DNA from 3 places in the Hymenobacter ruber genome. Region 2 is predicted to be linked to each of the others. Evidence: riboswitches for the same ligand, from Rfam matches in the RefSeq annotation. Region 2 holds a riboswitch; each other region holds the start of a gene.
The links. Region 2 has a riboswitch for S-adenosylmethionine ahead of ACYVM5_RS03705 (phosphoadenosine phosphosulfate reductase family protein). Riboswitches for the same ligand answer to the same signal wherever they lie in the genome.
Positions count from the first base shown of each region.

Region 1: it holds a riboswitch for S-adenosylmethionine, as region 2 does, so the genes downstream of both, ACYVM5_RS20225 (amino acid permease) here and ACYVM5_RS03705 (phosphoadenosine phosphosulfate reductase family protein) in region 2, are expected to answer to the same signal.
Region 3: it holds a riboswitch for S-adenosylmethionine, as region 2 does, so the genes downstream of both, metH (methionine synthase) here and ACYVM5_RS03705 (phosphoadenosine phosphosulfate reductase family protein) in region 2, are expected to answer to the same signal.

Region 1 covers NZ_BAAGQX010000004.1:2,260,830-2,267,536, forward strand. Annotated here, with positions in the region: gene ACYVM5_RS20220 (hypothetical protein) at 138-596, shown strand; gene ACYVM5_RS20225 (amino acid permease) at 724-2,178, opposite strand; SAM riboswitch class I at 2,411-2,502, opposite strand; gene ACYVM5_RS20230 (TonB-dependent receptor plug domain-containing protein) at 2,750-4,729, opposite strand; gene ACYVM5_RS20235 (M1 family aminopeptidase) at 4,984-6,707, shown strand, end outside.
Region 2 covers NZ_BAAGQX010000002.1:708,639-715,345, forward strand. Annotated here, with positions in the region: gene ACYVM5_RS03680 (PaaI family thioesterase) at 1-430, opposite strand, end outside; gene ACYVM5_RS03685 (PPC domain-containing DNA-binding protein) at 447-974, opposite strand; gene ACYVM5_RS03690 (hypothetical protein) at 1,034-2,326, opposite strand; gene ACYVM5_RS03695 (hypothetical protein) at 2,323-3,108, opposite strand; gene ACYVM5_RS03700 (RNA polymerase sigma factor) at 3,237-3,815, opposite strand; SAM riboswitch class I at 4,020-4,108, shown strand; gene ACYVM5_RS03705 (phosphoadenosine phosphosulfate reductase family protein) at 4,378-5,136, shown strand; gene cysD (sulfate adenylyltransferase subunit CysD) at 5,275-6,189, shown strand; gene ACYVM5_RS03715 (sulfate adenylyltransferase subunit 1) at 6,300-6,707, shown strand, end outside.
Region 3 covers NZ_BAAGQX010000002.1:1,118,544-1,125,250, reverse strand. Annotated here, with positions in the region: gene metH (methionine synthase) at 1-3,046, opposite strand, end outside; SAM riboswitch class I at 3,121-3,229, opposite strand; gene nudK (NUDIX hydrolase) at 3,444-4,019, shown strand; gene ACYVM5_RS05400 (molybdopterin molybdotransferase MoeA) at 4,104-5,324, opposite strand; gene ACYVM5_RS05395 (SDR family oxidoreductase) at 5,484-6,551, opposite strand.

The DNA.
Region 1 (6,707 bases), on a different contig from region 2:
TGGCAAAGGTATTGGGCCGGGGATGATGGTTAGCTGAAATTATGCAACGGCTCCCCAGTGCTGGCCGAACGGGCACTTCTGCCCCACAACCGGCCGCCCGGGCCGCCGTAGAACCGGCACACCCTCCCCTATCATCTATGGCCCGTATCATCGTCGGTTTATTTACCAGCGCCTCCGAAGCGGAGTTTGCCGCCACGCAGGCGCAGACCGCTGGTCTTGCTCCTGGCAGCATCAGCATCGCCACCCAGCAAACCCTGCAAGCCCAAAACCTGCCCGATGCCGGCGCGCCCGCCGAGCCCTTCCGCGAAAGCGTGACGCGGTTTTTCACGGACCTGTTCAGCGGCAGTCAGCTCGATGATGCCCAGGCGCACATTGCCGCCACCGGCCCCGAGCACGCAGTAGTCACCATCGAAACCAACACGCCCGCAGAAGCCGAGCAGGCCCGCGCTGTCCTCGACCGCTGCGGGGCCGTGGACGTGTACAAGCAGCGCCCCCTCACTCCCACCGCTGCGGAGGGTGAAATTGACCTGGAAGGCGACCTCAGCCGCGTGCGCGATGATGAAGAGCTGGACGCCAACGGTCTGACCACGCATTGAGGGCTATGCGTTAGAAGCGTCTGTCATCCTGAGCGCAGCGAAGGACCTTATCACGTTGGCAACACGCCTGCATGAAGCCGCTCAAGCGTGATAAGGTCCTTCGCTACGCTCAGGATGACAGACGCCCTTAACTCTTAACTTCCTCCTGCGTCAGCCGCAGCTTGCTATTTTTCTTCCCGTAGCCGAAGTAGATAACCATGCCCAGCGCCAGCCACACCACCAGGCGCAGCCACGTTTCCCAGGGCAGCGAGGCCATCATCACCAGGCACACCACGATGCCGAGGATGGGCACCACCGGCACCCAGGGCGTGCGGAACGAGCGCGGCGCATCGGGGTTGGTGCGGCGCATGATGAGCACGCCGAGGCACACCATCACGAAGGCCAGCAGAGTGCCGATGCTCGTCATTTCGCCCACTACCGAGATGGGCACGAAGCCCGCAAACAACGCAATGAACGAGCCCAGCAACAGGCTGGACTGAAACGGCGTGTTGAACTTGGGGTGCAGCCGCGAGAACACCGGGGGCAGCAGTCCATCGCGCGACATCGAGAAAAACACTCGCGACTGCCCCAGCAAATCGACTAGAATAACCGACGTGTAGCCCACCAGAATGGCCAGAATCACGGCCGAGGACAGCCAGGCGTAGGGCGTTTTCTCGATGGCAATGGCCACCGGCGCGGCGCTGTTTTTGAACTCCGTGTAGTTGGCCAAACCGGTCAGCACGTGCCCGAACAGCACGAACAGCACCGTGCACACCGCCAGCGAGCCAAGGATGCCAATGGGCATGTTCCGTTGCGGGTTCTTGGTTTCCTGCGCCATGGTGGCCACAATGTCGAAGCCGATGAAAACGAAGAAGATAACGCCCGCCCCGCGCAGAATCCCACTCAGCCCGAACTCGCCGAAGGTGCCCGTATTGGCCGGGATGTAGGGTTGGTAATTGGCAGGGTCGATGTAGCGCCAGCCCAGCGCGATAAACACCAGCACCACGGCCACCTTCAGGGCCACCACCAGCGCATTGAACCACGCCGAGCCTTTGGTGCCGCGCGTGACGATGGCCGTGATGGCCAGCACAATGAGCATGGCCGGCACATTCACGTAGCCGCTCACGGTACTGCCATCCGCCAGCGTAGCCGACTCAAACGGCGACATCACCAGTCGCGCCGGAATGTGCAGCCCGTACTTCCCGAGAAATTTGATGAGGTACTGCGACCAGCTGATGGCCACCGTGGCCGCGCCCACCGAGTATTCGAGCACCAAGTCCCAGCCGATAATCCAGGCGAACAGCTCGCCCATGGTGGCATACGAATAGGTGTAGGCCGAGCCCGAAACAGGCACCAGCGCCGCAAACTCGGCATAGCACAGCGCGGAAAAAGCACAGCCCACGGCTGCCACGATGAAGGAAATGGTAACGGCCGGCCCCGCGTTATTGGCCGCCGCGATGCCGGTGAGCGAGAACAGGCCCGCCCCAATGATGACCCCGATGCCGATGGCAATCAGGCTCACGCCGTTCAGGCTGCGTTTGAGGGTGTTCGCCCCCGTTTCGGCGGCTTCCGTGCGGAGCAGCTCCAGTGATTTTTTCAACATAACAGATGGAAACGCGCCACGCCACCGCTCCACCCGGAGCGGCCATGCCGCAAAGCAAAAAGCCCGTAAAAAGGAATGAAACCGCGCCGGCCGTAGCCTCAGCTACGCGGCGCTACTGCCCGAAATCAACAGCAACAACAGCCCGCAAACATCCGGCCCATTGATAACAAACGGGCACGAAAAACACCAGAAAAAGCAATCGAAGCAGCGGAAACGGCAGGCACGGCAGTTGTTTTTATATGGTCAGGAATTGGCACCGGGCCGCGGTTGCGGGTGGTTGCCGGCGCGTCGTCGAGCCTGTCTCTCAGCGCCTCTGTATAAAAACAATCCTTCCGGGAGGAGGAATTGATGGGGCAAAGGTAAGGCCGGACGGGCCAAAAGCTCTAACGCGAAACCTCACCCCCGGCTCCTCTCCACTGGGAGAGGGGAGTTGCAACGGCGCTATAATGCCTTCCTCATAAAGCAAAAAAGGCCCTGACTCGATTGAGTCAGGGCTTTCTTGAACATTGTCGGCGGGCTTCTCTCTCCCTTATGGAGAGGGGTCGGGGGTGAGGCTTTACACCAAAGGCCGTTATTTCCGCAGGGCCACGCGCACACCGGCCATCAGCCAGCGGCCGGGCATCTGGGCCCCCAGCAGGTCGGAGTATTTCGCATCGAATAAGTTCTGGGCCTGGCCCACCACCCACAGGCGCTCGGGCAGCAGCGCCACGTCGAGGCGGCCGTTGATGACCACGTAGTCAGGGGTGAGCTGGGCGTCGTTCACGGCAGCGCTGGGCACGGTGTTCTGGCTGGCACGCTGCTTATACACCCCGCCCAGACTGGCCGTGAAACGGCGGTGTACCAGGCTCAGATTGCCGCTGATGAGCTGCCGGGCCACGTTGCTCAGGTATTGCGACACGATGCTGCCGTCCACGTTCAGGTGAGTGTAGGTGTAGCCCACGCTGCCTTCGAGGCGCAGGCCTTGGCTGAGCTGGGCGCGGGTGCTGGCTTCAAATTCGAGGCCCTGCGTGCTCACGGCAAACAGGTTCTGGGCGTAGCGATAGGTGCTGGCCGGGTTCAGGTTGGTGAAGCCGCTGCCGGCCTGCACTTCGGTGCCGGGCGTGGCCACGTAGTCAATCAGGTTGCGGCCGTAGCGGTTGAAGTAGGTGCCGCGCAGCACGAGGGCCGGCAGCGGGTGGAAGTCCAAGCCGCCTTCGTAGCTCCAGGTGCGCTCGGCTTCGAGGCCGGGGTTGCCCACGTTGAAGCCGTTAGGCACGATGCCGGGCCGGATGGCCGAGTTGTACTGCTCGGTAAAATTCGCCGCCCGGATAGCGCGGCCCACGGCGGCGCGCACGGTCAGCTTCTCGCCCAGCAACTGGCTGGCCGTGAGCTGGGGCAGCACTTCGGTGCCATAGGCCCGGTCGTGGTCGAGGCGCAGGGCGGCGGTCAGGTTCAGGCCGGCGGTGGGCATGAGGCCGGCCACGGCAAATGCGCCCTGGTGCCACACGGCGTGGTCGCCCCGGTCGTTGCTGCGCACGCTGCGGCGGTCGGCCTGGCCGCCCAGGGTCAACTGCACCTTGTCGGAAAAGCGCAGCTGGTGCTGGCCCTGCACGTTGAGGTAGTGCATGAGGTGGTCGCTGGCCGCCGAGGTAGGCGTGTACACGTAGTAGTCGGTGCTGCTGGTGCCCACCAGCTGCAATTCGGTGCGGGCGCGGGCGCTCCATTCGTAGCGCAGCTGGCCCTGGTACCAGTCGCGCGAGGTGGTTTCGCGGGCGCGGTCGCCGGCATTGGTGGTATAGAAGTTCTGGGCGTTGTAGTCGCGCCGGTCGAAGCTGGCGCGGGCGGCGGCGCTGAATTTGGGGCTGATTTGGTAAGCGCCCGAAAGCGAATAGGTGTTTAGCTTGAAATCGTTGCGCAGGCCGCCGGGAAGGTTCAGCAGCTGGCCACTGGCGGTGTTGTTGAGGATGCCGCCGGCCAGGCGCAGTCCTTTGTCCTGGCCATAAAAGCCCGCGTTGGTGGTTTTCAAATCGTACTCGCCAGCCATAAACGTGCCGCCGATTTCCACGCCATCGGGCCGGTGGGTGGCCGCAAATGTTTTGGTGACGATGTTGACGAAACCGCCCACGGCATCGGGGCCGTAGAGGGCCGCGCCGGGGCCGCGCACCACTTCAATCTGTTCAATTTCGGCCGGCGTAATAGGTAGGTAGCCCGCGAAGTGGCCCGTGAGCGGGTCGTTCAGCCGCATGCCATCCAGCAGAATCAGCACCTGGTTGAAGGTGGAGCCGCGCAGGGTAATGTCGGCCTGGGTGCCGAAGTTGCCCCGGCTTTGCATCTCGATGGCCGGCAGCAGACGCAGCAAGTCGTCGAGCGAGGCCACCGGGTACTGGCTGAGCGCGCGGCCGGGCACTACGGTCACGTAGCGGCCGGTCTGGCCGGCTACCTGGTCGAGGCGGGTGCCGTAAACGGTGACTTCGTTCAGGGCACGGGTGCTGTCGGCCGGGGTGCTTTGCGCGAGGGCGTTAAAGGTGAAAAAGGTGCAGAAAAGTGGGGTGGCGTAGTGCGTGAGTCGCATTCATTGGTGGGTTGGTGGGGATGCAAAGCTACGGTAGGGCTTGTAGCGCGGACTTTGTAGTCCGCGGCTCGCTGCCCCGCAGCGAATGATTACCGACTGCCATCGCCCAGATATTCTGCGTTTTCGCATTCGCCGTAGCGCAGCGAGCCGCGGACTACAAAGTCCGCGCTACTTTCGCCTTCGCGTCAGGCAACGTTGCTCACGCCGCCGTGTCCTTCGCGCGAAATCCATTTTCACTCACCCGAAGTTTCTCTATGAAGCACCTTTTCGCGCTGGGCCTGCTGAGCCTGGCGGCATCCACGCCGGCTTTCGCGCAGGCTCCCACCCCGCCCGCTGCCAAGCCCGAATCTCCCTACCGCGCCTCGGCCACCAAAGTCAACGACCTGGTGCACACCAAGCTCGACGTGCGTTTTGACTATGCCAAACGCCACCTGCTGGGCAAAACCTGGATTACCCTCAAGCCCCACGCCTACCCCACCGACTCGCTGCGCCTCGATGCCAAGGGCATGGACATCAACGCGGTGGCCCTGATGAATGGCACCGCGCAAACGCCGCTCAAATACGATTACGCCGATGGCATGAACCTGCGCATCAACCTCGGCCGCACCTTCAAGCCGGGCGAGGAATACACGATTTACATCGACTACGTGTCGAAGCCCGACGAGCTGAAAGTGAAGGGCTCGGCTGCCATCACCGATGCCAAGGGCCTGTACTTCATCAACCCCGACTCGACCGTGAAAGGCAAGCCGGTGCAAATCTGGACGCAGGGCGAGACCGAAGGCTCGTCGGCCTGGTTCCCGACCATCGACCGCCCCAACCAGAAAACCACCGAGGAAATCTCGATGACCGTGCCCGCTAAGTACGTCACGCTCAGCAACGGCCGGATGGTGAGCAGCACGCCCGCCGGCCCCGGCCTGCGCACCGACGTGTGGAAAATGGAGCTGCCGCACGCGCCCTACCTGTTCATGATGGCGGTGGGCGACTTCAAAATTTATAAGGACACCTGGCGCGGCAAGGAGGTTAATTATTACCTCGAGCCCAAGTACGCGCCCTTCGCCAAGCAGATTTTCGGCAACACGCCCGACATGATGGAGTTCTACTCCAACCGCCTCGGCGTGGAGTATCCGTGGAATAAATACAGCCAGATTGTGGCCCGCGACTACGTGAGCGGCGCCATGGAAAACACCACCGCCACGCTGCACGGCGAGCAGGTGCAAATGACCGACCGCGAGCTGATTGACCGCGAGTACGGCTCCGAATCGGTGATTGCGCACGAGTTGTTTCACCAGTGGTTTGGCGACTATGTGACAGCCGAAAGCTGGTCCAACATCACCGTGAACGAGACGATGGCCGACTTCTCGGAAGGCCTCTACGCCGAGCACAAGTACGGCAAGGACGCCGCCGATGCTCACTACTACCGCTACCTGCGCCGCTACCTGGCCAGCCCCCGCGATGCCGCCAAAACCCTCGTGCGCTTTCACTACGACGAGCAGGAGGAGGTTTTCGACCTGGTGAGCTACCAGAAAGGCGGCGCTATTATGGATATGTTGCGCACCTATCTGGGCGACGACGTGTTCTTTGCCGGCCTCCAGAAATATCTTAAGGACAATGCCCTCGGCAATGGCGAAGCGCACCAGATGCGCCTCGCGTTTGAAGCCGTGTCGGGCCAAGACCTGAACTGGTTCTGGAACCAGTGGTACTTCGCGCCGGGCCACCCCATCGTAACCATCGACTACGCGTGGGATGCGGCCAAAAAGGCCGAAACTGTGACCGTGAAGCAGACCCAGACGGGCCAGACCTTCCGCCTGCCCTTCACCATCGACTACTACGTGGGCGGCAAGGTGATGCACCAGCCCGTGAACATGACGGAGGCCACCCAGACCTTCACCATGCCCCTTTCGGCCAAGCCCGACCTGGTGAACGTGGACGCCAACAAGAAGACGCTGTGGCTGAAAACCGACAATAAAACCGCCGCCGA
Region 2 (6,707 bases):
CCGTGCTGGTGCACACCACGGTGCGGCCTTCGCCGGTAGCGCGGCTTTCGGCAATGGCCTGGGCGATAAAGGAGCCATCGGGGCAGGTGAAGGCAATGAGGCCCACGGCTTTCTTCGTGAAATCACCCTGAATGCCCACCACCAGCATCGAAACCGGCCCGCCCGCCTGCACGTGCATCATGGCCTGAATGCCGCTGGCCAACTCCGCCGCCATAGCCAGGCAAGCGAAATAGAGGCTATGAAACGGGTTCTGCGTAAGGTATTTGTAGCGGATGGTGACCGTGGCCGCCTCCGGTGTGAGCTGCGTGAGGCGCAGGCCCGCCAGCCACGCCATGGGCAGCTTGCGCAGCATAAACAGCCGCAGCTTCATGGGGTTCAGAACCTGGCGGCGGAAGGCGGCGGCTTGCGGGGTGTCGAGGGCGGTGGTCATGGGGCGAAGGTACGTTTTAGTGCTTGCGCGCTTTGCCCTTCTCATCGGCGGGGCCGGATGCCGGCCGCACCACCAGCTCCTGGTAACCAAACGTGTCGTCCTTCTCGCGCCGAAACTCCAGCTGCGGCAGTTCGCCCAGCACAATTTCGGCGGTGGTGTACACTTTACAGCCATCCAGCAAGTGCCCGCCGATGGTGCGGCCTGTGCTATCCGAAACGGCCAAGTGCAGGTGCGAGCCATTGGTGGAGAGCGTGCCGACCAGCGACACAATCTCAAAATGCCCTTTGTAAACTGAGGGGCCTTCCTGGTTGGCCAGCCGCAGCGTGGCCACCGTGAGACTGCCCACGCAGGTTATCATAGTGCCGGCCACAATGTGGTTTTTCTGCGCGAAGGCGGTGAGCTGCTGGCGCAGGTCGTCGCCGGGGCGCAGGCGCAGGGCGTAGGTTTTGAGGGCGGAATGTGGGGCGGCGGGCACGGGGGCCGGGGTTTGGGCCAGCGCGGAGGTGGCCAGCAGGGAAAACAAGAGAACGAGGCGGGTCGACATTACCCCAAAGAACGTCATGCTGAGCGCAGCCTGACGTTCTCATTGCATTCTCTTACCAGTTACTTGCTGAACCGCACCGTTCCGTAGCGCACTTTGATATTCACATTGCCGGCTCCCCGGGCCGGGGCGGCCGCCCCGAACGTGCCCAGCACGTCGCTGGTTTGCGGTCCGTTTTCCTGCGAGAGTACGCGAACTAAGTTTTTATCGACCAGCAGTTGACCTTGCTCGGTGCTCACATCGAAGCGGAAGGCAGGCGTTTCGGCAAAGCCCAGCCGGATGGTGCTGAAACCGCCGTCGAGGTTCACCTGACGGAAGTTGGCGCCCATGTCGCGCACCACAAAATCGGGGCAGTAGCGCAGGGCCATGTCGAGGGCTTCGTCGAGTTTTTCGATGGTGAAGCGCGAGTAGCCCGACGAGCCGCGCAGGTTGCGCACGGTGCCCAGGGCCACGTCGCCGTACTTGCTGTGCACGGTCAGGTCCTGCACCGTTCCAATGTCCACGTCCGAATAATTGTTGCGCAGGTCCACCGTCGTGCCCGTGTCGAGGCGCAGCTGGGCGTAGCTGGCATCAATGCTGGCGCGGCTGGCGAAGGCAATGCGGCAGTCGCCGTTGCCGATGCGGATGAGGTTGCGGGGGCCTTCGAGGCGGGCGGTGCGCAGGGTGCCGTATTCCACGGCCAGCTCGGTGGGGCCGCTTACATCGCCAGCCAGGGTCACTTCGCCGAAGTTGTTGTAGATTTTCAGGGCAGTGGTGCGGGGCAGCCACACGGTGTAATTCACCTCGTAGCGGCAGCCACCGGCCCGGCCGCGCAGCGCGGGGCCAAACTGCGTGCTCACGGCCACGCCGCCGGTTTTGGCGTCGTAATCAAGCCACTGCACGCCCAGCGCATCAAGAATCTGGCGGGCGCCGGCGTCGCTCTCCGAGCGCGCCACCAGCTCGGCATCCACCTTTATTTCCTTCTTATTCCAGGTATTGATTTGCACCCGGCCGTAGCGCGTATCGAGCGAAAACGGACGGCCGGTTTTCGGCACCACGTAGCTGCGCACCAAGTGGCGGCGCTGCTCTACCTGCAGGCTGGCGCTGCCCTGCCCGTCGGTTTGGTCCACCAGCGGGTTCTGCTGCGCCTGGGGTTGCAGCTGATTCTGTTGCTCGGGTTCCGGCTCCGGACCAAACAAAGCAGCTTCGGCGCGGCGCGCTTCGGGGGCAAGAATATTGATGGCCACGCCGTGGCCCACCACTACCCAACGGGTCTGGCGGTCCTGCGCCTGAACGCTGCGCGGGCTCAACAGGCCCAGCAGCCCGCCGCACAGCACCAACAGGCGGCCCATTCGGAAGCCCATGTCATGGTTCATTCGGCCTGGCGCCGGCTATCGGCCAGCACGTAAGAGCTATTGTTGGGCGCGGCCTGGGCGTTGTTGCCGAGGTTCAGCTGCCGGTCCAGAATATCGAGGCGGATTTGCAGGTTGCGGTTCATGGCCGTGAGCACGGCATCGGGCTGCGGGTGGTGCAGCAGTTGCTGCTTGAGCTCGCGGTAGCTGGAATCGAGCGAAACCAGCTCGTGCTGCCAGTCGGCGTTCATGGCGGCCATGCCGGGGCCACTCAGCTGGCTCAGCTCGGTTTGGCGGCGGGCCAGTTGGTTGGTGTAGTAGGCTTCCATACCGCGCACGGCCCGTACCAGCTGGCTATCGGCCCCGGTGGTGTGCTCGGCGGCGGTGAGAGAAAGCGGGTTACCGCCCTGATATAGGGCCGCGTCGGGTTCATTGGCGGCGCTGCCGAGCGTGGCGACCGGCGCGGCAGCCGCGGCCGTTTCGGGCGCGGCACTGCGAGACTTCCAGGCTTCGCTGGCCCCGGCGGCGAACACCAGCAGGGCCAGAGCGGCCGCTACGCCGTAGCGCTGAAACCAGCGGAGACGAGCTTCGGGCTGAGCAACGGGAACCACAACGGCCACGGGTGCCACAAACGGCACTTCCACAGCCTCGGCCACGCGCATGGCCGGGATTTGGGGCGCGGGCGTGGCGGCGTTGAGCTGCTCCTCCAGCGCGGCCCAGAGGTCGGGGCGCGGCTCGTGGGTGTCGAAATCGGCGCGGTGCCGCTCGACGAAGGTTTCAAGGGAATTATTTTTCTTGGTATCCATGAATGAGTAGCAGACGCACGGTTCGTCCAGGTTCAGGGCGGGCCACGGGGCTATACGAAAACCGCGGCCGGGCGAAAACGGATGAAGGGTAGTGAACGGTTAAACGACTAGTGATAACGGATAAAAACTTAGCTAAGGCCGCGCTGGGCGGCTAATTCGCGCAGCCGAACCCGTGCCCGGCTGTACTGCGATTTGGAAGTAGATTCGGAAATGCCCAGGATGCCGGCGATTTCGAGGTGGTCGTAGCCCTCCAGCAAATACAGGCTGAGCACCACGCGGTAGCCGTCGGGCAGCTCCTGAATGCAGCGGCGCAGCACGTCGGCGCGGTAGTGCATATCGGCCTCGTCCTCGGGCGAGTGCGCGGCGGATTCGGCGGGTTCTTCGTGGTGCTGCTCGCCCAGCGGCACCAGCGCCAGCCGCCGCTGCCGCAGGCAGTTGATGCTTTTGTTCACCACAATGCGCTTCAGCCAGGCCCCGAACGACGAGTCGCCCTTATAGCCGCTCAACTCCCGAAAAGCACTCAGAAACGACTCCTGAAGCACATCTTCGGCCTCGGCATAGTCGCCGGTGATGCGCAGGGCGGCGTTGAACATGGCCTTGGAATAGCGCCGGTAAATTTCGGCCTGGGCCTGGCGGTCGTTGAGGCGGCAGCGCTCCACCAGTGGGGCGTTGATGTCGACGTAGGCGGAGTGGGCTAGGGCTTCCATGCAGAAAACGGGGTATTAGAAGTGCTTAAGCAACCCATAGACCACGCGGCAGGTTCAGGGGTTGCACGGCAAATTACGCGGCGAATGCACGGCCGCCAAACCTTTTGCGCAGCCGGCAGTTTCATCTCCGCGAAACAAAATTTTGGCATTTCGCATTTTCGTCCTTTACATTTGCCCAGCAACCCTCGTTTGGGGCGCTATTCATTTTTATACAGAGGCGCGGAGAGACAGGCTCGACGAAACGCCGGCAACCCCCATCCGTTGGAACGGTGCCAAGTCCTGACATATAAAAACGCCGTGAGCACATCCACCAATCCCCGCCTGCACTCCGCCACCCTCGCCGCTTCGCGCCGAATGTGCTGTTGCATGTGCTGTTCTCTGGCCGCTATGCCGGGGAAGATTGCTGGTTGTTGAACTAGGGCTTCTCTTCCGGCGGCCGTTGCGACGGCCACCCCGCTATCCCTTTTGTGGTGATTGATTCATTGCGCGACGCGTAGCGGGTTTTTGCGGCCTCCACGGCCCAGTTTGGTTTTTTCTGCGGAGAAAAACTCCCCTTCCCATCATGGCATTACCCCTTGAAAGTCAGGTTGCTGACCTGCGCCGCTACCTGCCCGAGTGCTCAGTACCAGAAACGCTGGCCCTGCTGGCCGACCACTTCCCCGGCCGCGTCTCGTTTTCCACCTCCTTCGGCCTGGAGGACCAGATACTCACACATTTCATCTTCGAAAACGACCTGCCCATCCGGGTGTTCACGCTCGATACGGGCCGCAATTTCCAGGAGACTTATTCGACCTGGAACAAGACCTTGCTGCGTTACGAAAAGCCCATCGAAGTCTTCGCCCCCAACGGCGCGGCCATTGAGGAGCTGACCCGCCAAAAAGGCCCCAACAGCTTCTACGAGAGCATTGAGAACCGGAAAGAGTGCTGCAACATCCGCAAGGTGGAGCCGCTGACGCGGGCGCTGGCCGGCCAGCAGGTGTGGGTAACGGGTATCCGCGCCGAGCAATCGCAGAACCGCCAGACCATGCACCCCGCTGAGTGGGATGCCGGCCACGGGCTCATCAAAGTGCACCCGCTCTTCGGCTGGGCCTGGGCCGAGTGCGTGGCCTTTGCGCAGGCCAATGGCATTCCGGTTAATCCGCTGCATAACAAAGGATTCGTGAGCATCGGCTGCGCGCCTTGTACCCGCGCCATTGCGCCGGGCGAGGACTTCCGCGCCGGCCGCTGGTGGTGGGAAGATGCCGCTGCCAAGGAGTGCGGCCTGCACGCCACCGCCGCCCACCAGGGCCTCGACCCGGTGGTGGAGCAATTGCTAGGCTAGGCCCGAACCGATGCGCCAGCGGCAAGTCTGCTGGCACTATTTTCTTCCCCAAAGGCACCGCGTGCGGGCCTTATCCCACCCACCTCTTCCGGTTTTTCAATTTCGTCCGATTTTTTCGGACCATGACTTCCTATGCCAATGCCAACCGCTGCTTATCTCGATTACCTCGACCGTCTGGAGGCCGAAGCTATTCATATCCTACGTGAAGTGGCCGGGCAGTTCGAGCGGCCTGCACTTTTGTTTTCCGGCGGCAAAGATTCCATTGCCCTCACCCGACTGGCCGAAAAAGCCTTCCGTCCGGGCCGGTTCCCGTTTCCGCTGGTGCACATTGATACGGGCCACAACTTCGAGGAAATCATCAACTACCGCGATGAGCTGGCAGCGCACCTGGGCGAGAAACTGATTGTGCGCCGGGTGGAGGATACCATTCGGGAGCGCGGCTTGCATGAGCCGGGCGGCAAATACCCCAGCCGCAACCCACTCCAAACCTACACGCTACTCGACGTGATTGAGGAATTCGAGTTCGACGCCTGCATCGGCGGGGCGCGGCGCGATGAAGAGAAGGCCCGCGCCAAGGAGCGCATCTTTTCGGTGCGCGACGACTTCGGCCAATGGGACCCCAAGCGCCAGCGGCCGGAGCTCTGGAACATCTACAACGGCCGCATCCAGAAGGGCGAAAACGTGCGCGTGTTCCCCATCTCAAACTGGACCGAGCTGGACGTGTGGAACTACATCCAGCGCGAAAATATCAAGCTGCCAGACATTTACTTCTCGCACGAGCGCCAGTGCGTGGTGCTGCCCAGCGGCCAGCTCCTGGGTTTCAGCGAACACCTGAACCTGGACGAAACCGACGAAATCGTGAACCGCCGCGTGCGCTTCCGCACCGTGGGCGACTCCACCTGCACTGCTGCCGTGGAAAGCGACGCTTCTTCCGTGGACGACATCATCCAGGACCTGTTGCTGGCCAAAGTGAGCGAGCGTGGGGCGACGCGGCTGGATGACAACCTCTCCGAAACGGGGATGGAAGACCGGAAGCGCAACGGGTATTTCTAAGGTTGGTGCTTGGTTTCCGGTGCTTGGTGCTTGGCTGTTCTAATGCCACACAAAGCCCCGGATTATCAACCGAGCGCCAGAAACCAAGCACTAAAAACCAAGCACCAAAAATGGACCTTCTCCGATTTATCACCTGCGGCAGTGTTGACGATGGCAAAAGCACGCTCATTGGCCGTCTGCTTTATGACAGCGACTCCGTTTCCCTTGATGTACTGGCAACGCTGGAAAAGCGCCGCGCCACCACCGGCGGCGATGTTGATTTGGCGCTGCTAACCGATGGCCTGAAGGCTGAGCGCGAGCAGGGTATCACCATCGACGTAGCCCACAAATACTTCACCACGCCGCGCCGCAAGTTCATCATCACCGACGCGCCGGGCCACGTGCAGTACACCCGCAACATGGTGACCGGCGCGAGCAATGCCGACCTCGCCATTGTGCTCGTGGATGCCCGCCAGGGCGTAATTGAGCAGACCCGGCGGCACACGCTGCTGGCCTCGCTGCTGGGTATTCAGCACTTC
Region 3 (6,707 bases), 410 kb from region 2:
TTTCGATGGTGTCGTAATCCTTGGTATTGGCCGGCCAGAAGCCCAGCACGGCGCGGGCGGTGAGCAGATTGCCATCAATGATTTGGGCGAGCATAGTCTGCGCGTCTTCAAACAATTTGGTGGCCGCTTCGCCCAGGTTTTCGTCTTCGAGGATGCGCGGGTAGCGGCCCTTCAGCTCCCAGGTGTGGAAGAAGGGCGTCCAGTCGATGTATTGGGCCAGCTCGGCGAGGTCGTAGTCTTCGAGCACTTTGGTGCCGAGGAAGCTGGGCTTAGTAATTGAAACCGTGTTCCAGTCCGATTTGAAGCCATTTTCACGGGCGACTTCAATGGTCAGGTAGTTCTTCTCGCGCTGGCGGCTGGCGTAGTCGGCGCGCAGGGCGGCGTAATCGTCGGCCACGGTCTGCGCATAGGCTTTTTCACCCGAGCCGAGCAGGCCCGCCGCCACGCCTACACTGCGCGAGGCATCGTTGACGTGTACTACCGCGCCGCTATAGGAGGGCGCGATTTTCACGGCCGTGTGCAGGCGCGAGGTGGTAGCGCCACCGATGAGCAGCGGCACTTTCATACCGCGCTTTTCCATGGCCTGGGCCACGTACACCATCTCATCAAGGCTAGGGGTGATGAGGCCGGAGAGGCCAATAACGTCCACGTTTTGCGCTTGCGCTTCGTCGAGAATCTTTTCCAGCGGCACCATCACGCCAAGGTCCACGATATCGAAGTTGTTGCAGGCCAGCACCACGCCCACGATGTTCTTGCCGATGTCGTGCACGTCGCCTTTCACCGTCGCCATCAGGATTTTGCCGGCCGTCTGGCGGTCCGAGCCCTGCTTGTCGGCCAGCAGGTATGGCTCCAGATAGGCCACGGCTTTCTTCATCACGCGGGCCGATTTCACCACCTGCGGCAGGAACATTTTGCCGGCTCCAAACAGGTCGCCCACCACGTTCATGCCGGCCATTAGCGGGCCTTCAATCACATCCAGCGGGCGGGCCAGCTCCTGGCGGGCGGCCTCGGTGTCTTCGTCAATAAATTCGGTGATGCCCTTCACCAGCGCGTGCGACAGGCGCTCCTGCACCGGCAGGCTGCGCCACTCGTCGGCTTTTACTTCAGCCTTGTCCTTCTGCTTCACCGTGTCGGCAAATTCTACGAGGCGCTCGGTGGCGTCGGCGCGGCGGTTCAGGAGCACGTCTTCGGCCAGCTCCAGCAGGTGGGGTTCGATTTCATCGTACACGCCGAGCTGGCCGGGGTTTACGATGCCCATGTCCAGGCCGGCTTTGATAGCGTGGTAGAGGAAGGCCGTGTGCATGGCCTCGCGCACCACGTCGTTGCCGCGGAACGAGAAGCTGATGTTGCTGATGCCGCCACTGGTAAGCGCGCCGGGCAGGTTGGCCTTAATCCAACGCACGGCTTCGATGAAGTCGAGGGCGTAGTTGCGGTGCTCGTCCATGCCCGTGCCCACGGTCAGGATATTGGGGTCGAAAATGATGTCGGATGGGTCGAAGCCCACTTCCTTCACCAAAATATCGTAGCTACGCTGGCAGATTTCAATGCGGCGTTCCAGTGAGTCGGCCTGGCCGTTTTCGTCGAAGGCCATCACCACCACAGCAGCCCCGTACTGGCGCACCGTGTGGGCGCGCTCGCGGAAGGCCTCTTCGCCTTCTTTCAGCGAAATCGAGTTCACGATGCTCTTGCCCTGCACGCATTTCAGGCCGGCTTCGAGCACGCTCCACTTCGAGGAATCAATCATGACGGGCACCCGCGCAATGTCGGGCTCCGAGGCAATGAGGTGCAGAAAAGTCGTCATCACTTGCTCCGAATCGAGCATGCCCTCGTCCATGTTGATGTCGAGCACCTGCGCGCCTTCTTCCACCTGCAGGCGGGCCACGGCCAGGGCTTCTTCATAAGCACCCGTGCGGATGAGGCGGGCGAAGGCGCGCGAGCCGGTCACGTTGCAGCGCTCGCCCACGTTCACGAATAGGCTTTCCTCTTTGATGGTAAACGGCTCCAGACCGCTTAGGCGCGTGGAGGGAATCTGCTCGGTGGGCAGCTGGCGGGGCTGGTATTTCTCGGCCAGCTTGCTCAATTCGGCGATGTGCTGGGGCGTGGTGCCGCAACAGCCGCCCACCACCGTCACGATGCCTTCCTTCAAGTATTCTTCCACCAGCGCGGCAAATTCCTGGGCCGATTCGTCGTAGCCGCCGAAGGCGTTGGGCAGGCCGGCGTTGGGGTAGGCCGAAATATGCACGTCGGAAATGCGGCTCAGCTCCTGCACGTACTGGCGGAGCTGGTCGGCCCCGAGGGCGCAGTTCAGGCCCACGCTCAGCAGCGGCAGGTGGCGGATGCTGTTCCAGAAAGCCTCCACCGTCTGGCCGCTAAGGGTGCGGCCCGAGGCGTCGGTGATGGTGCCCGAAATCATGACGGGCACCACGCGGCCACCTTCGTCGAAGAACTTCTGCACCGCATAAAGTGCGGCTTTGGCGTTCAGCGTGTCGAAGATGGTTTCGATGAGTAGCGTATCCACGCCGCCATCCACGAGGCCGCGCACTTGCTCCAGATAGGCGGTGGCCAGCTCATCAAAGGTCACGGCGCGGAAGCCGGGACGGTTGACGTCGGGCGAAAGCGAGGCGGTACGGTTGGTGGGGCCCACGGCGCCGGCCACGAAGCGCGGGCGCTCGGGCGTGGCGTACTCGTCGGCAGCCTCGCGGGCCAGGCGGGCCGACTCGTAGTTCAGCTCATACACCACGTGCTCCAGGCCGTAGTCGGCCTGCGCGATGGTGGTGCCTGAGAAGGTGTTGGTTTCCACCATATCGGCCCCGGCGGCGAAATATTCGGCGTGGATTCCTTTGATAATATCAGGCCGGGTGAGGCTCAGCAGGTCGTTGTTGCCGCGCAGGGGCTTGGGGTGGTCGGCGAAGCGGGTGCCGCGAAAATCCTCTTCGGTCAGCGGGTGGCGCTGAATCATAGTGCCCATCGCGCCGTCGAGAATCAACAGGCGCTGGCGGAGCAGTTCGGGAAGAGGAGAGGGGGCGGCGAGGGTGGCAGTGGACATTTCTTTCGGATTCGGTATAGCAGCGTACAAGCGCGTATCCAGAAAGAAACCCGTGCGGGGAAGCACAGTTCCGGCTGTCATCTTCTTTCACCAAAAACGGCGGTGAAACGGGAGTTGGCACCTACTCGCGGTAGGTTGCCAAGACGTCATCGGGCCCGTTCCCTCGGTCTTTCTGGATAGCAGCGTAGGGCGAAGATACAACGGAATGGGGCTTGTAGCGCAAGCGGAAGCAGGGGCTATAAAAGTCCCACCGGGCCGGCTGCGCAGTACCGGGCCAGGAAGGCGGCGGCGGGCACAACAGGCGGGTGGCTGGCTTTTCGCCGATGGTGCGCTGCGGTATCGATTTGCCAAACCGCGTCGTTACTTGTTCTCAACCACGAGCATTTGCCTCCCCTGTATGAACGAACGAATCCGCATCCGCGAGCAGAAAACTTTGTCCGACGACTGGTTTACCCTGCGCAAAATCACCTTCGACTACCAACGCAAAAACGGTACCTGGGAAACCCAGTCGCGCGAGGCCTACGACCGGGGCAACGGGGCGGTAATCCTGCTCCACGACCCCGCCACCGACCACGTCATCCTCACCCGGCAGTTCCGCCTGCCCACCTTCGTGAACGGCAACCCCACGGGCATGCTCATCGAAGCCTGCGCCGGCCTGCTCGATGATGACCACCCGGACACGGCCATCATCCGCGAAACGGAGGAGGAAACCGGCTACCGCCTCACCCACGTCGAGAAGGTGATGGAGGCCTACATGAGCCCCGGTTCGGTCACGGAGCGCCTGTTTTTTTACCTGGCCGAATACTCGGCGGCCACCGAGCAGCACGCCGGTGGCGGCATTGAGGAAGAGGAAATCGAAGTGCTCGAAATGCCCCTGCAAGCAGCTCTTGCCATGGTGAAAACCGGCGAAATCCAGGACGGCAAGACCATTATGCTGCTGCAACACCTGCGGCTGCGGCAGCTGCTGGCGTAGGGCGGAAGCCCAGGTTTTTAGGTCTTTGGAAGCCAGTCGACCGGAGGTGCCATGCCGAGCACAAGCTAAATCATGTGCTACAACCTACAGCCCCCACGCCGGCCACACGCTGCCTGCCGCAAACACGGCCGGCTCCGGCGGCAGCTCCAGAAACGCGGTGGCCCCTACCAGTCCCAGCATGTCGCCGGAGCCGCCCACGCGGAGCGGGGTGGCCAGGCGGCGGCCCTCCGCGTTCACGGTCAGGCGCACGGGCACGAAGTGCGTGAGCTGGGGCTTGAAGGTGATATCGACCGTGAGCACGGCCGGCAGCGGAGCTTCAATAACAGCATTTTCGGCCGCGCCTTCGGGCTGCTGCACGGCGCGCAGCCAAGGCCGCACGTAGCGGCAGGCCGTGATGAAGGTGGACACCGGATTGCCGGGCAGCCCGAACACCACCGGCCCGCCGGCCCGCGCCCCAAACCAGAGCGGCTTGCCGGGCCGCTGCTGCACTTCGTGGAAGATTTCTTCAACGTGCAGTTCACGCAGCAGGCCCGGCAGGTGGTCGGCGCGGCCCTTGCTCACGGCTCCGCTCAGCACCACGGCATCAAAGCCCGCCGCCAGAATATTGGTAAGGCCCACGCGCAGCTCTTCCACGTTATCGGAGAGGTGAAACAGCGAAACATCGGCCCCGTCCTGGGTAAATAGCGCTTGCAGGGCATACACATTGGAGCGCCGAATCTGGTGCGCCAGCGGCGTAGCGCCGATGCCCACCAGCTCGTCGCCGGTGCTCACCACGGCCACGCGGGCGTTGCGCAGCACGGCTATTTCGGCCGCGCCCACGGTGGCGGCCACGGCCAGCTCGGCGGGGCCGAGGCGCGTGCCGGGGCATAGCAGGGCATCGCCGGCGCGGCGGTCGGCGGCTTGGTGGTGGATGTTGACGCCGGGCGCATCGGGCGGCGGAATCTGGATGCGGGCGCGGTTGTCGTGCAGCAAAATGTCCTCGTAGCGCACCACCACATCGGCCCCGGCGGGCAGCACCGCGCCGGTCATCACCTCCACGGCCTGCCGCGGGCTGGGTAGCGGGCGGGCGGGCTCGCCGGCGTATTGGGTGTGGGCGAGGTCGAATTCCGTCTGGCCGCCCGCCCACGCCGCGTGGCTCACCGCAATGCCGTCCATCGCCACGCGGTTGAAGGGTGGGAAGTCGCGGTCGGCCACGAGGGTTTCGGCCAAGATGCGGCCGGCGGCGTGGGGCAGGGCCACGGTTTCAGCGGGCAGCGGGCGGGCGGTGGCGAGGACGCGGGCGGTGGCTTCGGCGGGGGTGAGCATGGGAGGGAGTTAAGCGTTAAATACGAACGTCATGCAGAGCGCAGCGAAGCATCTTTACCTCAATACTAATCCAATCGCAAGGATTTACTACTGCGGTAAAGATGCTTCGCTGCGCTCTGCATGACGTTCTGGGGATGACGTTCTGCCAGCACAGCCGCCCTACGGAATCAGCCGGTCTTCGCGCAGCTTCGCAAATAAATCAAAGAACGAGTCCTCCGTGCTCTGAAACACGGTGAAGCCGCGCTTGCGGCTATTGGCCATATCGGTCATCACCTCAATGGGCCGGCCCAGGTCCAAATCCGTGTGCCAGGGCGAGGCCAGGCGGCTCAAATCAGCCTCGGCCAGTCCATTCTTCGTGGCGATTTCGCGCCACAGTTCGGCATCGCCGGCCATTTCGGCTTCGAGCGGGTGAATGCTGCCATCGAAGCCCACGGCCTCCACGCCGAACCACCCGGCCAGGCGGCCCCACAGCTGGCTCCAGCGGAAAACGTCGCCGTTCACCACGTTGTAAGCTTCGTTGCGGGCGGCCTCGGTGGTGGCGGCCCACACCAATTGCTTGGCGATAACGCGGGCATCGGTCACGTCCGACAGCCCGTCCCACTGCGCCTGCGAACCGGGCCAGCGGAAGGGCCGCCCCGTGGCCTTGCAAATGCTGGCGTACACGGCCAGCGTGGTGCCCAGGTTCATCAGATTTCCCACCGCCTTGCCGATAATGGTGTGCGGCCGGTGGATGCTCCAGGTGAAGCCGTCGCGCTCGGCCGCGGCGTACACCTCGTCTTCCTGGGCGTAGTAAAAGTTGTCGAGCGCCAGGCGGGGTTGCGACTCGCGCAGGGGCGTAGGCGGAGCCACGCCGCCGCTCACATAGGCCTCAAACGGCCCCAGGTAATGCTTCAGGCCCGTTACCAGCGCCACGTGCTGCACGGTATGCTTGGGGCCGAGGACGGCCAGCAGGTTGCGCACCATGGCGCTGTTCACGCGGATGTTCTCGGCTTCGGTGTCGTTGCGCATCCAGCTGGTGATGAACACGTGCGTGGGCCGAATGTCGGCCAGGGCGGCTTCCAGACTGGCCACGTCCATCAGGTCGGCAGCCACGGGCTGCAGGCCGGCAATGCTGGTGTCGGGGCGACGGGCCAGGCCGTAGGTCGTCCAGTTATTAGCCAGCAGTTCCTGGGCCAGGTTGCTGCCGATGATGCCGCTGGCACCCACTACTAATGCGGTATTGGTCATGATAAAAATCGGGGTGGATGGAGGCGGCGCGGATTGGTCTGCGCGGCGGGTTTGCCGGGGGCGTTTTGGCCCGGTGCTGGGTAGAAAACGGGTAGCGGACCCAATAGTTTGCGCCGAAACAAAGGGCCGTAGCGCGAACTTTTAGTTCGCGCCCCC